2 regions of the Allobosea sp. 05L423 genome follow, and region 1 is predicted to be linked to the other one. Evidence: predicted binding sites of a transcription regulator. Region 1 holds the regulator's gene; the other holds the start of a gene.

Evidence for each region. The regulator PhoB, encoded in region 1, activates phosphate uptake and scavenging genes when phosphate is short. The targets are predictions, from matches to a motif close to TGTCATNNANCTGTCAT.
Region 2: a site for PhoB is predicted at 3,057-3,073, ahead of phnC (phosphonate ABC transporter ATP-binding protein). Genes of this name have one in related genera too.

What each region holds. Positions count from the first base shown of each region.
Region 1 covers NZ_JBFTOA010000011.1:166,300-173,761, forward strand. Annotated here, with positions in the region: gene AC1DNE_RS21450 (SpoIIAA family protein) at 1-375, shown strand, start outside; gene AC1DNE_RS21455 (DUF3175 domain-containing protein) at 392-676, shown strand; gene AC1DNE_RS21460 (hypothetical protein) at 694-918, opposite strand; gene phoB (phosphate regulon transcriptional regulator PhoB) at 1,214-1,912, opposite strand; gene phoU (phosphate signaling complex protein PhoU) at 1,929-2,648, opposite strand; gene pstB (phosphate ABC transporter ATP-binding protein PstB) at 2,732-3,538, opposite strand; gene pstA (phosphate ABC transporter permease PstA) at 3,578-4,462, opposite strand; gene pstC (phosphate ABC transporter permease subunit PstC) at 4,475-5,449, opposite strand; gene pstS (phosphate ABC transporter substrate-binding protein PstS) at 5,675-6,700, opposite strand; gene AC1DNE_RS21495 (ATP-binding protein) at 6,814-7,462, opposite strand, start outside.
Region 2 covers NZ_JBFTOA010000012.1:105,020-112,481, reverse strand. Annotated here, with positions in the region: gene phnE (phosphonate ABC transporter, permease protein PhnE) at 1-116, opposite strand, end outside; gene phnE (phosphonate ABC transporter, permease protein PhnE) at 113-994, opposite strand; gene phnD (phosphonate ABC transporter substrate-binding protein) at 1,145-2,059, opposite strand; gene phnC (phosphonate ABC transporter ATP-binding protein) at 2,137-2,955, opposite strand; gene AC1DNE_RS22000 (TetR/AcrR family transcriptional regulator) at 3,112-3,804, opposite strand; gene AC1DNE_RS21995 (efflux RND transporter periplasmic adaptor subunit) at 3,957-5,036, shown strand; gene AC1DNE_RS21990 (efflux RND transporter permease subunit) at 5,036-7,462, shown strand, end outside.

The DNA.
Region 1 (7,462 bases):
CTGCCTGCCCCGGACCATGTCGGCGCCTACCGCCTGTCGCAGACGCTGACCAGTGACGATCTCGATGGGATCATGGCCGATATCGAGGCGAAGCTCGCGCGACACGAGAAGGTCGGCATCCTCGCCGACCTCACCGATTTCACCGATATGACCCTGGCTGCCGCCTGGAAGGATGCGCGCTACAGCCTCGGCAAGCTCTGGGAGCTGCAGCGCTTCCCGCGCGAGGCGGTGATCACCGACAGGGGCTGGCTTGCCGCCTTCGTCGACCTGCTCAACCCAGCGATCCCCTTCGTGACCGTCCGCACCTTCAAGCCGGAGGAGTACGAGACCGCACTGACCTGGGCCGGTGACATCGAGGGCGGGCCAAACGCCTGACCGACAGGAGGACGCCATGACTGCCCACAAACGCAGGTGGTCGGCCGATATCACCACCCGGAGCAACGCGCTCGATCTTGAGAAGGCGGTGTTCAAGCAGGGCGATCCGCGACGGATCGCACGTTCGCTGAAGCGGTCGGCTGAACACAGCCGGCTCCGCAAGTCGAGCCCCTATCGCTCGGCGATGTCGATGCTGACTTTCTACATCAACCGCGCCGGCCGGAACCTGCCGGCCGAGCGGCGCAGGACGCTGGAAGCGGCCAAGCACAGCTTGCGCCGCCTCTTCTACCGAGAGGGCTGAGGCTCCTGCCGGCCCCTTCAGGGATCGTCCTGTAGGGGGCTTCTCGCGGGGCCGCCACCCTTGCGGGCCGGATCATGCAAGCGATGGCTGTCGCGCTCGCCGCCACCGCCCGAAACGCGAACCTGCCGGGTTTCGTCGTCGGCAGGCGGCTTGCGGATGCCCGGCGACTTCCTCGCATTCTCATGGGACGAGCCCGGGCCGCCGTGCCGGATGCTTTGCGGCGCCTTGGTCGAGGCCGACATGAGGCAGCCTCCTCAACGATCCTGCTGCAGACCCTGATGGCTCGTGTTGATGCGGGTGTTGCCCTGCTGGTCATGCTGGCCCGGCCGGCGCTCGCTCGCCACCTCCTAGCGCTGCGCATATCGTGCCCGGCATGATCCCGCTCGCCCGGGCCCTTGTCGCTTCGACTGGCCGGCGGGACTGGCGGCATCTTGCTCATGGCGACCTCCTCTGGCTCGCGCTGACTTTCAGGGTCAACGCGAGCGAGCAGGCGAGACTCACCGTAAGCTGCGATGAGGAGGAGAGCTGGAGCGCCGCTCAGCTGCGCGCAAAAGTCTCGTCGAAGGCGTAGCCGGCGCCGCGCACGGTACGCAGCGGGTCCTTGGTATTGGCGGGCGTGATCGCCTTGCGCAGCCGGCCGACATGGACGTCGACGGTGCGCTCGTCGATATAGACGTCGCGGCCCCAGACGGCGTCGAGCAGCTGGGCGCGCGAATAGACGCGGCCGGGCGCCTGCATCAGGAACTCCAGCAGCCTGAACTCGGTCGGGCCGAGATGCAACTCGCTGCCGGCGCGGCGGACGCGCCGTGTGGTGCGGTCGAGTTCGAGGTCGCCGGCGGCAAGCAGTCCCGCGACATGGCCCGGCTTGGCGCGGCGGAGCAGCGCCTGGATGCGCGCGATCAATTCCGGCAACGAAAAGGGCTTCACCACATAGTCGTCGGCGCCGGTCGCGAGCCCGCGCACGCGCTCGGTTTCCTCGCCCCGCGCGGTCAGCATGATGATCGGCACGCGCTCGGTGTCGCGCCGCGACCGCAGCCGGCGGCAGAGCTCGATCCCGGAGAGGCCCGGCAGCATCCAGTCGAGCAGCACGAGATCGGGGGTGTGGTCGCGCAGATGAAGCTCCGCATCGTCCCCGCGCGCCACGCTGTCCACCTCGAAGCCCTCGGCTTCGAGATTGTAGCGCAGCAGCAGGGTCAGCGGCTCCTCGTCCTCGACGATCAGGATGCGTGCGGCCATGATTCCTTGCCTCGCCTCAGCTGCCCGTGACCGCCTCGACTTCGATATTGGTCGTGTCGAGCTTCGGCCGGTTCACGTCGAGCGAGTCGCCGGTGATGAGGTAATGGATCGTCTCGGCGATGTTGGTGGTGTGGTCGCCGATGCGCTCGATGTTCTTCGCGCAGAACAGGAGATGCGTGCAGAAGGTGATGTTGCGCGGATCCTCCATCATGTAGGTCAGGAGTTCGCGGAACAGCGAGGTGTAGAGCGCGTCGATCTCGTCGTCGCGGCGCCAGACCTCGAGCGCCTTCTGCTCGTTGCCTGCGGCGTAGGCGTCGAGCACGTCCTTGAGTTGCGCCTGCACCAGGCGGCTGATGTGCTCGAGCCCGACCACGGCGCGGTGCGGCGGCTGGAACTGGCCGGCGATGGCGACGGCGCGCTTGGCGATGTTCTTGGCGAGATCGCCGACGCGCTCGATGTCGGCCGCGATGCGGATCGCCGAGATCAGTTCGCGCAGGTCGTTCGCGAGCGGCTGGCGCCGGGCGATGGTCAGCACCGCCTTCTCTTCGACGTCCCGCTGCAGGTTGTCGAGGCGCTGGTCGGCGGTGATGATCTTCTGGGCGAGGCCGGTGTCGCGGCGCACCAGCGCCACGGTGGAGTCGCCCAGCATGCGCTCGGCCATGCCGCCCATTTCGGCAAGACTGCGGCGGATGCCTTCGAGATCGGTGTCGTAGGAGCGGACGATGTGGTCGGTCATGGCGTTATCCTCAAAGCATTTTCAAGCGAAATCGGACCGGTTCGCGCGAAGAAAATGCGACAAACAAAGAACTCTGCCGCGGCTCAGCCGAACCGGCCGGTGACGTAGTCCTGCGTCTGCTTCTTGGCCGGGTTCATGAAGATGGTGTTGGTCGGCGCGAACTCGATGACCTCGCCCAGATACATGAAGGCGGTGTACTGCGAGATGCGTGCAGCTTGCTGCATGTTGTGCGTCACGATCGCGATCGTGAAGTCGCTCTTCAGCTGCTCCAGCAGGTCCTCGATCTTGCCGGTGGAGATCGGGTCGAGCGCGGAGGTCGGCTCGTCGAACAGGATCACTTCCGGCTTCTGCGCGATGGTGCGGGCGATGCACAGGCGCTGCTGCTGGCCGCCGGAGAGGCCCATGCCGGAGCTCTTCAGCTTGTCCTTGACCTCGTCCCACAGCGCGGCACGGCGCAGCGCCCCCTCGACACGGTCGTCGAGCTCGGACTTCGGCGGCTTCTCGTAGAGGCGGATGCCGAAGGCGACGTTGTCGTAGATCGACATCGGGAAGGGCGTCGGCTTCTGGAAGACCATGCCGACGCGCGAGCGCAGCTCGTTCACGTCGACGTCGTTGGAGATGATGTTGCGGCCGTCGAGCAGGATCTCGCCGGTGGCCTTCTGCTCGGGATAAAGCGAGTAGATCCGGTTGAAGATGCGCAGCAGGGTCGACTTGCCGCAGCCGGAAGGGCCGATCAGCGCGGTGACGTGCCGGTCGCGGAAATCGAGATTGATGTTCTTCAGCGCCCGGTGCTCGCCGTAGTAGAAATCGAGGTTCTTCACCGCGATCCGGACGGGCGCCTCGGCATCGAGCGTCTGCGGGGAGAGTTCAAGGGTCGAAAGCATCGACATGGTCCTCAAGGTCGGGCGCGACCGGGTTGGATTCAAGTCTTATTTGCCGCCAGCGACGACGCGGCGGGCAATGAGCGAAAGCAGCAGGATCGAGACCGTGATGATCAGCGATCCCGCCCAGGCGAGCTGCTGCCAGTTCTCGTAGGGAGCGGAGGCGAACTGATAGATCGTGACGGGCAGGTTCGAGACGCCGCCGGCGAGCGAGGGCGAGAACCAGAAATTGTTGTTCAGAGCCGTGAAGAGCAGCGGCGCCGTCTCGCCGGCGATGCGGGCGAGCGCCAGCAGGATGCCCGTCATCATGCCGGCCTTCGCCGCACGCCAGGTCACGGAGGTGATGACGACCGAAGGCGGCGCGCCCAGCGCGGCCCCCGCCTCGCGCAGCGGGCCGGGGACGAGGTTCAGCATGTCCTCGGTGGTGCGCACGATGACCGGGATCGCGATGATGCCGAGCGCGACGCCGCCGGCCCAGCCGGAGTAGCCGCGGAAGGGCTCGACCAGGATGACGTAGACGAACAGGCCGATCAGGATCGACGGCGCCGAGAGCAGGATGTCGTTGATGAAGCGGATCAGGTGCGCGAGCTTGGAACCCCTGCCGTATTCGGCGAGCCAGGTGCCCGCGAGAACCCCGATCGGGGTTGCGATGGCAATGCCGAGGAAGGTCAGCACGAAGGAGCCGACGATGGCGTTGGCGAGGCCGCCGCCTTCCGTGCCCGGGCCGGGAGTGACCGCGGTGAAGGTGGCGAGCGAGAGGCCGCCGATGCCCTTCACCAGCAGCATGCCGAGGATCCAGAACAGCACGAAGATGGCGCAGAAGGTGAAGCCGGTCGCGATGATCTTCATCAGCCGGTCGGCGGTGCGGCGGGACTGGCGCACGCGCCCCCAGGGGGTGTGCGGCAGCTCGCGGGGCGTGGTCGTCATGGTCATGGACGAAAGACCTCAGTAGCGCTTGACGCGGGCGACCAGCAGCCGCGCGATGACGAGGACGACGAAGGTGACGAAGAACAGGATGCAGCCCAGCGCGATCAGCGCGTTGAGCTGCAGGCCCATCGCCTCGTTGAATTCGTTGGCGATGCGCGAGGCGATGGTCGAGCCGGGATCGAGGATCGAGGCCGACAGGCGGTTGGCGTTGCCGACGACGAAGGTGACCGCCATCGTTTCGCCGAGCGCGCGGCCGAGGCCGAGCATGATCGCGCCGATGATCGAGACGCCGGCCTGCGGCACCAGCACGTGGCGCACGACCTCCCATGTCGTCGCCCCGATGCCGTAGGCGCTTTCGCGGAGCACGGAGGGGATCTGCTCCAGCATGTCGCGGGTGATCGAGGCGATGAACGGCACGATCATGAAGGCCAGGATCAGGCCGGCGGTGAAGATGCCGAGGCCCGAGGGCGAGCGTGAATAGAGGATGGTGCCGACGACCGGCATGCCCTCGACGATGTTCGAGAGCGGGATCTGCACATAGGCCGCAAAGAGCGGCACGAAGACGAACAGGCCCCACATGCCGTAGATGATCGAGGGCACGGCGGCGAGCAGCTCGATCGCGGTGGCGACCGGTTTCTTGAACCAGCCCGGCGCCAGTTGGGTCAGGTAGACTGCGATGCCGAGCGAAAGCGGCACGCCGATCGCCAGCGCGATCAACGCCGTCGAAAGCGTGCCGACGATGGCCGGCCAGGCGCCGTACTGCTCGTTCTGCGTATCCCAGACGCTGGAGGTGATGAAACCGAGGCCGAACTCGCGGAAGGCCGGCCAGCCGCCGATGATCATCGAGATCATGATGCCGGCGAGCAGCACCAGCACGAGCAGCGCCGCCGCGAAGCTGGCATTGCGGAAGAAGAGGTCGAACCCCGCCTTCGGCGTCTTGCGGGCGGCCGGCCTCGCGCCGGGGATGCTCGTCATGTCGGTTGCTGCGGTCATCCGCGGAGGCTCCGGTGTCGTGGCAGAGGTTGCCTGCAGCCGGTCACCCGACTCCGATCAACCTCAGCCCTCATCCTGAGGAGCGCTCCGCAGGAGCGTCCCGAAGGAGGCTCCAGTGCGCTCTGGATCATCCTTCGCGACGCCGCATACCGCGGCTCCTCAGGATGAGGGCTGCATGTATCGGTGAGGCGGGACTGGCCCGCCTCACCTTGTCGCTGGCAGCGATCAGAAGATCGGCTTGCCGGCGGTGTCGGTCACGCCCTTCCAGGCGTTGCGGACCTGATCCTTCACGGTCGACGGCAGGGCGACGTAATCGAGCTCGCTCGCCAGCTTGTCGCCGCTCTTGTAGGCCCAGTCGAAGAACTTCAGCGCGGCCTGCACCTCTTCCGGCTTCTCCGGCTTGGCATGGACCAGGATGAAGGTCGCCGAGGTGATCGGCCAGGCATCCGCGCCCTTCTGGTTGTTGAGCGAGATGCCGAAGCCCGGCTGCTCCTGCCAGTTGGCATTGGCGGCGGCTGCCTGGAAGGCCTTCTCCTCAGGAGCCGGGAAGTTGCCGTCGGCGTTCTTCACCAGGGCGTGGGCGAGCTTGTTCTGCTTGGCATAGGCGTACTCGACATAGCCGATCGAGTTGGCGACCTGCTTGACCGAGGCGGAGACGCCTTCGTTGCCCTTGCCGCCGATGCCGACCGGCCACTGGACCGACTGGTTGGCGCCGATCTTGGACTTCCAGTCGGCCGAGACCTTGGAGAGGTAGTCGGTGAACACGAAGGTCGTGCCCGAGCCGTCCGAGCGATAGACCGGGTTGATGTTGGCGTCCGGCAGGGCGAGACCGGCGTTGAGCGCCACGATCTTCGGGTCGTTCCACTTCTTGATGTCACCCAGATAGATCTGCGCGATGATGTCGCCCGAGAGCTTGAGCTTGCCCGGCTCGACGCCGGCGATGTTCACGGCCGGAACGACGCCGCCCATCACGGTCGGGAACTGGATCAGGCCGTCCTTGCTGAGGTCCTCGCCCTTGAGCGGAGCGTCGGTCGCGCCGAAGGCGACGGTCTTCGCCTTGATCTGGCGGATGCCGCCGCCCGAGCCGATCGACTGGTAGTTCAGGCCCGTGCCGGTGTCCTTCTTGTAGGCCTCGGCCCATTTCGAATAGATCGGGAAGGGGAAGGTCGCGCCGGCGCCGGTGATGTCGGCAGCCTGGGCGGAACCGGCGATCCCGACGGCTACGGCCGCGAGAACGAGAATCTTGCGCATTGAGATGTCCTCTCTGGGTCGCTGTTGACAGCTCCCCTGTCAGAACACCCCCTATATGACAGCCGGATGACACGTCGTCATGAAAACTGTCACAAAGCCGTTGAAGCGGCGGCTCAGCGGCCTGCGCGCTGGGCCTCGAAACGCGGCAGTATCGCCTTGAAGGTCGCCCCCTCGCCCGGCTTGCTTTCGATCGTCAGCCTGCCGCGATGGCGCAGCACGATGTGCTTGACGATAGCCAGCCCCAGGCCCGTGCCGCCCGCCTCGCGGCTGGCGGCGGTGTCGACACGGTAGAAGCGCTCGGTCAGGCGCGGCAGATGCTCCGGCGCAATCCCCGGCCCATCGTCGCGAACGTGGAAGCTGGCCTCATCCTCGCCGGCCTCGACGGTGATCTTCACCTCGCCGCCCTGCTTGCCGTATTTGATGGCGTTCTCGACGAGGTTCTCCATCAGTCGTAGCAATTCGTCGCGGTCGCCGGGGACCAGCAGCGGCTCGCGCGGCGTGGTGAGCGCCAGTGTGACCTCGCGCTCGCGCGCCATCAATGTGAGCGAGTCGACGATTTCGCGCGCGATGCCGGCGAGGTCGACCGGCGTGTCGGGCGCGACGTGAGCGCGCTGCTCGATACGCGAGAGCGAGAGAAGATCGTCGACGAGACGCGCCATGCGCAGCCCCTGCTCGCGCATGATGCCGAGGAAGCGCTCCCGCGCGCGCTCGTCGTTGCGCGCCGGCCCCTGCAACGTCTCGACGAAGCCGAGCAGCGAGGCC
Region 2 (7,462 bases), on a different contig from region 1:
AGCAGGGCGACGATGGTGCCGATCGTGGCGAGCTTCGTCTTGAGCGAGCCGCGGATCGCAGCCTGGTGGCGGGTGAGGATATCGGCGCGCTCGGCCGGGGTGAAGGCGAGGCTCATCGGCCATGCTCCAGGCTGAGGAGGGCGTGGCGCAGCCGCTCGGTGCCGTAGTCGATCAGCATCACCGTGACGATGATGAGCAGCAGGATGGCGCTGACGTCGGTGAAGTAGAATTTGCGGATGGCCTCGATCAGGTCCTGGCCGATGCCGCCGGCGCCGACGAAGCCCATGATCGAGGCGCCGCGGACATTGATCTCGAAGCGCAGCAGCGCATAGCTGGCGAAGTTCGAGAGCACCTGCGGCACGACGGCGAAGCGCACGATCTGCCACCAGCTGCCGCCGCCGGCGGTGACGCCGTCGACCGGCTTCAGGTCGATGTTCTCGACCACCTCGGAGAAGAGCTTGCCGAGCGCGCCCATGGTGTGGATGGCGATGGCGAGCACGCCGGGCAGCGGGCCGAGCCCGAAGGCGATGACGAAGATCAGCGCGAAGACGATCTCGGGAACGGTGCGGCAGAATTCGAGATAGCGGCGGACCGCGAAGCGCAGCCAGGCGGACCGGCCGAGATTGGCAGCCGCGGCGAAGCAGAACAGGAAGGCGCCGACGGCGCCAAGCACGGTGCCGACATAGGCGATCAGGATGGTCTGCCAGAGCAGCTTCAGCCAGCCCTTCAGACCCCAGTACCACTCGGCGAGGTCGGCGCCGAGGCTGGAGAGGCGCAGCGTCGGCAGCGTCTCGAAGATGTATTTCGGGAAGCGGTGGATGTTCTCGGCGAACTTGGCGAGATCGACTTCCGAGCCCCGCGCTGCGAGCAGGACGCAGACGATGAACACGGCGGCGCCGATCAAGGCCTGCCGGCGCTTGGCCACGGCCGCCTGCCGATAGGTCTCGGCATGGGCCCGGATGGCCGGGTCGTTGCGGTCGATCGCGAGGGTCATGAGCGTCCGTTACCGGAGAGGGCGCCAAGTCGCGCCGCAACCGTCATGCTCGCCCTTGTGGCGAGCATCCACGTCTTGAAAGCTGCAAAAGGCAGGGAAGACGTGGATGGTCGGGACAAGCCCGACCATGACGGCGCGCGTGCGTGCTGTTTACGACGACTTCTTCTTCCGCAGGTCGTCGACGAACTTGTTGAGCTCGATGATCGGGTCGTAGGCCTTGTTGTCGACGGCGACGAGCGGGCCCTGCTTGCCTTCATAGATCTTGTCGAAGGCGGCCTTGTCCTTGGTGGCGAGGTTCAGCACCGCGTCGCGGATCTTCGCCTTGAGGTCATCAGGCAGGTCCGTGAGGTAGGCCATCGGCGAGTTCACGATCTGCTCGGACTTGTAGATGATCCGGAAGTCGTCGGCCTTGACCATGTTCTTGCGGGCCATGCGCTGCAGGTTGGATTCCTGCTCGTCGTTCCACCAGTTGGCGGCGATGTCGACGGTGCCCTGCTGCAGCGCGATGACCGCGTTCTCGTGGCTGCCGGTGTAGACGACCTTGGAGAAGAAGGTTTCCGGCTCGATCTTCATCTGGTTGAGGACGAAGCGCGGCACGTTGTTGCCAGAGGTGGAGTTCGGATCGACGAGGCCGAGATTCTTGCCCTTGAGGTCCTCGACCTTCTGGTAGGGCGAGTCCTTCTTCACGTAGAAGACCGAATGATAGCCCTTGGTGCCGTCGAGATTGGTCTCGATCGCGAAGGCGTCGACCTTGGCGCCGGTCATGCGGGCGCGGGCGAAGGAAGCCGGGCCGTACATGCCGATATGGATGTTGCCGGCGCGCTGGCCCTCGATGATCGCGGCGTAGTCATTGGCGATGCGCAGCGTCACCTTGGTGCCGAGTTCCTTCGCGAGGTAGTTCACGAAGGGGGTGTAGCGCTCGACGACGCCCGAAGCATTCTCTGCCGGGATGATCGCGAAGACGAGCTCCGGATACTTCGCCTTCCAGTCCTGGGCGAAGGCCGGGGCAGCGGCGGCCGCGAGGCCGGCGGCAGCGAGCTTGAGGGTATGGCGACGGGTCAGCATTGGGTCTGCTCCTGGTTGCTGTCGGGCTGGTCTTCTCGCAGCGGCGGCCTCCGGCAGCGCCGGCGATCCTTCGCTTGTCAGGCGATCTTCTGGCGCGCGCGCTTCGCTTCGGAGGCGGCGATGGCGTCGAGCGCATCCAGCGCCTCGGCGCCGGCATCCTTGGCCTCGATGCCGTAGAGTTCGGCCGCGACCTCGCGGGTCAGCGCCTGCGGCACGTCGTCGAACACCACCTTGCCGGCCGACATGCCGATCAGCCGGTCGCAATACTTCGCAGCGATGTCGAGGTCGTGCAGGTTGCACATCACGGTGATGCCGTCCTCGCGATTGATGCGGAACAGCGCGTCCATGACGACCTGGGTGTTGCGCGGGTCGAGCGAGGCAATCGGCTCGTCAGCGAGGATGATGCGCGGCTCCTGGACGAGCGCGCGGGCGATGGCGACGCGCTGCTGCTGGCCGCCGGACAGGGTCTCGGCGCGCTGTGCCAACAGATGCCCCATATCGAGACGCTCGAGCGCCGCAATGGCGCGGATCTTGTCGTCTTCCGAGAAGCTCTTGACCAGGGTCAGGGCGGCGGAGCGGTGGTTCAGGCGCCCGAGCAGCACATTGGTCAGCACGTCCAAGCGGCCGACGAGGTTGAACTGCTGGAAGATCATCGCCGTGTCACGGCGCCAGCGCCGCAGCGAGGCCCCCTTCAGCGCCGTGACCTCCTGCTCCTCGCAGGCGATCCGGCCGGAGGTTGGCTCGGCCAGCCGATTCAGCATGCGCAGCAGGGTTGATTTGCCGGCTCCGGACCTGCCGATCACGCCAACCATCTCTCCCTTCGGGATCGACAGCGAGACATTGTCGACAGCGTTCTTGTCGCCAAAGCGCTTGGTCAGACCTTCGATACGCAGCATGTGGTGGGTTCTCGCGCACGATGCGGGCATGAGCGCAGCCCCGTCCGGCCCAAGCCGGGGGGGCAACGCGTCTCCATGGCGACGAGAGCTAGCGGCCGCTGATGACAGCGGCGTGACAGTGGCCGAAAGCGCGGTTGGGCGGCCCCGAAGGCCTTATCAGAGCGAGTTCAGCAGCGCATCGACGCAGGCGCGCACATAGGCTTTCCGTTGGGCGGCCGGCATCGGCTTGACCCCGAGAAGGCCGCGCAATTGATGCAGGCCGCGCAGCATGCCGACGAACTGCTCGGCGAGGAGATCAGCTTCGGCGAGGCCGAGCGGGCGGGCGACGCCGTCGCCGACGCGTGACCGTTCGATGAGCAGCGTCACGATCGCGGCGCTCATTCTCTTGGCGCCAGCCTCATAGGCGACGCGGCCGAGCTCGGGAAAGCGCGGCGAGGCGCTGACCACCAGCCGGTGCAGATCGAGGGAGGCCGGGCGCAGCATGAGCTTGAGCATGTCCTCGCCCAGGCGCACCAGGGCGCTGCGCAGATCGGCGGCGGGCGACGCCTGCTCGAGCGGCAGAGTCAACGTTTCCGTGAGGCCGGCACAAATCGCCTTGAACAGCGCTTCCTTATCGGCGAAATGGCTGTAGATCGTCTGTTTCGAAACACCGGCCCGATGGGCGATCTGGTCGAGGCTCGCGCGTTCGAACCCCTCCGCGAGGAAGGTTTCGGCGGCAGCGCGGGTGATGGCGTCGTGCTTGTCGGGGCGCGCGCGTTCGGCGGAAGGGGATTTGGCCGGGTTCGTTTCGGTCTGGTTGGAGTCGAGCAGGCGGGTCTTGGTGCCGTTTCGCCGGAGGGGTTTCGGCACGGGTCTTGCCTCGGCGTCTGCCGGTTCGTTGAGAGAGGTCGCCCGGTGACGGCGGAGAGGGGTATCAGCCATGCTCCCCCGCGCAGGTGGCCTCTTATCAAACTAGACTGTCCAGTCTAAGATAGTCGCGCGGTATCGGAGCGTCCAGTCTTATGAAGCGGTTTGTTCTCCTCGTCGTGGTCGCGGCGCTCGCCGGCGGCGGCTATTACGCCTACCGCAACCAGCGTGCCGGCACGCAGCAGGCCCAGGCCAGCGCCGTTTCCGGGCCGCGCGCCGTGCCGGTGGAGGTGGCTTCCGTCGAGACGATGACCGTCAACGAGGAGGTCGAGGCTCTCGGCACGCTCGCCGCGGATGAATCCGTGATCATCGCTTCCGAAATCGCCGGCCGCGTCGTCGCTCTCGGCTTCAAGGAGGGCGAGCGGGTCAAGGCCGGTCAGGATCTGGTTAAGCTCGATACCGCCATCCTCGATGCCGAGCTGAAGCAGGCGCTGGCCGATCTCGGGCTGGCGCGCGACACCAACGAGCGGCTGAGGGCGCTGGTGCAGCGCGGCTCGGGCACGCAGGTCGCGCTCGACGAGTCGACGGCGCGGCTCGCCTCCAGCGAGGCGCGCGTCCAGCTTGCCAAGGCCAAGCTCGCGCAATCGACCATCGTCGCGCCGTTCAGCGGCGTCGTCGGCCTGCGCTCGGTCGGCATCGGCGATTATGTCTCCGTCGGCAAGCCGCTGATCGTGCTGACCAGCATCGACCCGATCAAGGTCGATTTCCGGGTGCCGGAGATTTATCTGAGCCGCGTCAAGGTCGGCCAGCCCGTCCAGGTGCGCGTCGATGCCGTTCCGGACCGGACTTTCACGGGCCAGATCTTCGCGATCGACCCGGTCGTCGACGTCAACGGCCGCGCGATCCGCCTGCGCGCCAACGTTCCGAACGGCGACCTCGCCCTGAAGCCCGGCCTTTTCGCCCGGCTGTCGATCACGGTCGACCAGCGCGAGAACGCCATGATCATCCCCGAGATGGCGGTGGTCCCGGACGGTGTCGGCAAGATGATCTACGTGGCGGAGAACGGCAAGGCGCGCCGCGTCGCGGTCGAGCTCGGCAAGCGGCTGCCCGGCAAGGTCGAGGTGGTCAGCGGGCTGAAGCCCGGCATGCAGATCATCACCGCCGGTCAGATGCGGCTGCGTGACGGCAGCACCATCTCCATCAAGGAAAAGCCTGTCCAGACGAGCCAGCTCTGATGAGCCTCTTCGAACTCTTCGTCCGCAGGCCCGTCCTCTCGACGGTGCTGAGCCTGCTGGTGATGCTGATCGGCATCGTCTGCTATGGCCGCCTGACCGTCCGCGAGTATCCGAATATCGACGAGCCGATCGTCTCGGTGCAGACGATCTATCGCGGTGCCTCGGCCGAGATCATCGAGACCCAGGTCACGCAGATCCTGGAGAACTCGATCGCCGGCATCGAGGGCATCGAGATCATCTCCTCGGCCAGCCGCCAGGAACGCAGCCAGATCTCGGTGCGCTTCCGGCCGGACATCGACCCCGATGTCGCCGCGTCGGACGTGCGCGACCGCGTCAGCCGTGTGCGCGGGCGCATGCCGGAAGAGATCGACGAACCGATCATCGCCAAGGTCGAGGCGGATTCGCAGCCGGTCCTCTATCTGTCTCTGACCAGCACGCGGCATAGCCCGCTCGAGCTGACCGACTTTGCCGATCGCTTCATCGCCGAGCGCGTCCAGAACATCACGGGCGTCGCCGAGGTCCGCATCCTCGGCCAGCGGCAATATGCGATGCGCATCTGGCTCGATCGCTCGCGCCTCTCGGCCTATGACGTGACCGTCCAGCAGATCGAGGCGGCGGTTCGCGCCCAGAACATCGAGATTCCGTCGGGCCGGATCGAGAGCAGCGACCGCGAGTTCACCGTGCTGTCGCAGACCGGCTTGGTCACGCCGGAGCAGTTCCGCGAGATCGTGGTGAAGGATGCCGCCGGCTTCCCGATCAAGCTGAAGGATCTCGCGCGCGTCGAGCTCGGCGCGCTCGAGGAGCGCAACGCGGCCTGGTTCAAGGGCTCGCCCTCGGTGACGGTCGGCATCGTCAAGCAGGCGACCGCGAACCCGCTCGACGTCTCGTCCGGCGTGCGCGCCGCCCTGCCGGGGATCATCGAGGATCTGCCCGACGGCATGTCGATCGCGGTCTCCTACGACAGCTCGATCTTCATCGACCGCTCGATCAAGGCGGTGTTCCAGACGATCATCGAGGCGATCGTCCTCGTCGTCCTCATCATCTTCGTCTTCCTGCGCTCGCTCAGGGCGACGCTGATTCCGCTGGTGACGATCCCCGTCTCGCTGATCGGCTCCTTCGCGCTGATGTATGCGTTCGGCTTCACCGTCAACACGCTGACGCTGCTCTCGATGGTGCTCGCCATCGGCCTCGTCGTCGACGACGCCATCGTGGTGCTGGAGAACGTCCACCGCCATATCGAGGACGGCCTGGAGCCGACCAAGGCGGCGATCCGCGGCATCAACGAGATCGCCTTCGCGGTGGTGGCGATGACGCTGACGCTGGTGGCGGTCTATGCGCCGATGGCGTTCTCGACCGGCCGCACCGGCAAGCTCTTCATCGAGTTCGCGCTCACGCTCGCCGGCGCGGTCTTGGTCTCGGGCTTCGTCGCGCTGACGCTGACGCCGATGATGTGCGCCAAGCTCCTGCGCCACCACGACAAGCATAGCTGGCTGTACAACGTGCTGGAGCGTGGCTTCCAGGGGCTGTCGCGGGGCTACAAGGCTTCGCTGCGCGCCGCCCTGACGGTGCGCCCGCTCATCGTCCTGCTCGCGGTCGGCGTCGCCGGCGGCGGCTATTACTTCTTCACGCATCTGCGCGCGGAGCTGGCGCCGGTCGAGGATCGCGGCACGATCAACGTGATCGGCGTCGCGCCGGAAGGGGCGACCATGTCCTTCACGGCGAGCTACGCCCGGCGGGTCGAGGAGTATTTCAGCAAGCTCCAGGAGGTGGATACCTATCTCGTCATCGTCGGCTTCCCCGACGTGACCCGTGCCATCGCCATTGCCCGGCTCAAGCCCTGGGAGGAGCGCGAGCGCAAGCAGCAGGATCTCGTCGCCGACATTACCCGCGAGCTCGGACAGATCCCCGGCATCCGCCTCTTCGCCAACAACCCGCCCTCGCTCGGCCAGGGCAACGCCAACAGCAAGCCGGTGGAGTTCGTGCTGCGCTCTTCGGAGAGCTATGCGCAGCTCAAGAGCTATGTCGATCAGCTGATGCGGGAGGTCGCCGACTCTCCGGCGCTCTCGAACGTCGAGACGAACCTGATTCTCGACAAGCCGCAGATCCGGGTCACGATCGACCGGCAGCGCGCTGCCGACCTCGGCGTCGGCGTCGATGTCATCGGCCGCACCATGGAGACGCTGCTCGGAGGGCGCCAGGTCACGCGCTTCAACATGAACAGCAAGCAGTACGACGTGATGCTGCAGGTCGCCGGTTCGGAGCGCAACACGCCGCAGGCGCTGCAATCGATCTATCTGATGGGCCGCAGCGGCGCCGTGGTGCAGCTGTCGAGCCTGGTCAGGATCGAGGAGACCGTCGCGCCCAAGGAGCTGGTCCGCTTCAACCAGCTGCGCTCGGCCACGATCACGGCGCTGCCGGCGCCCGGC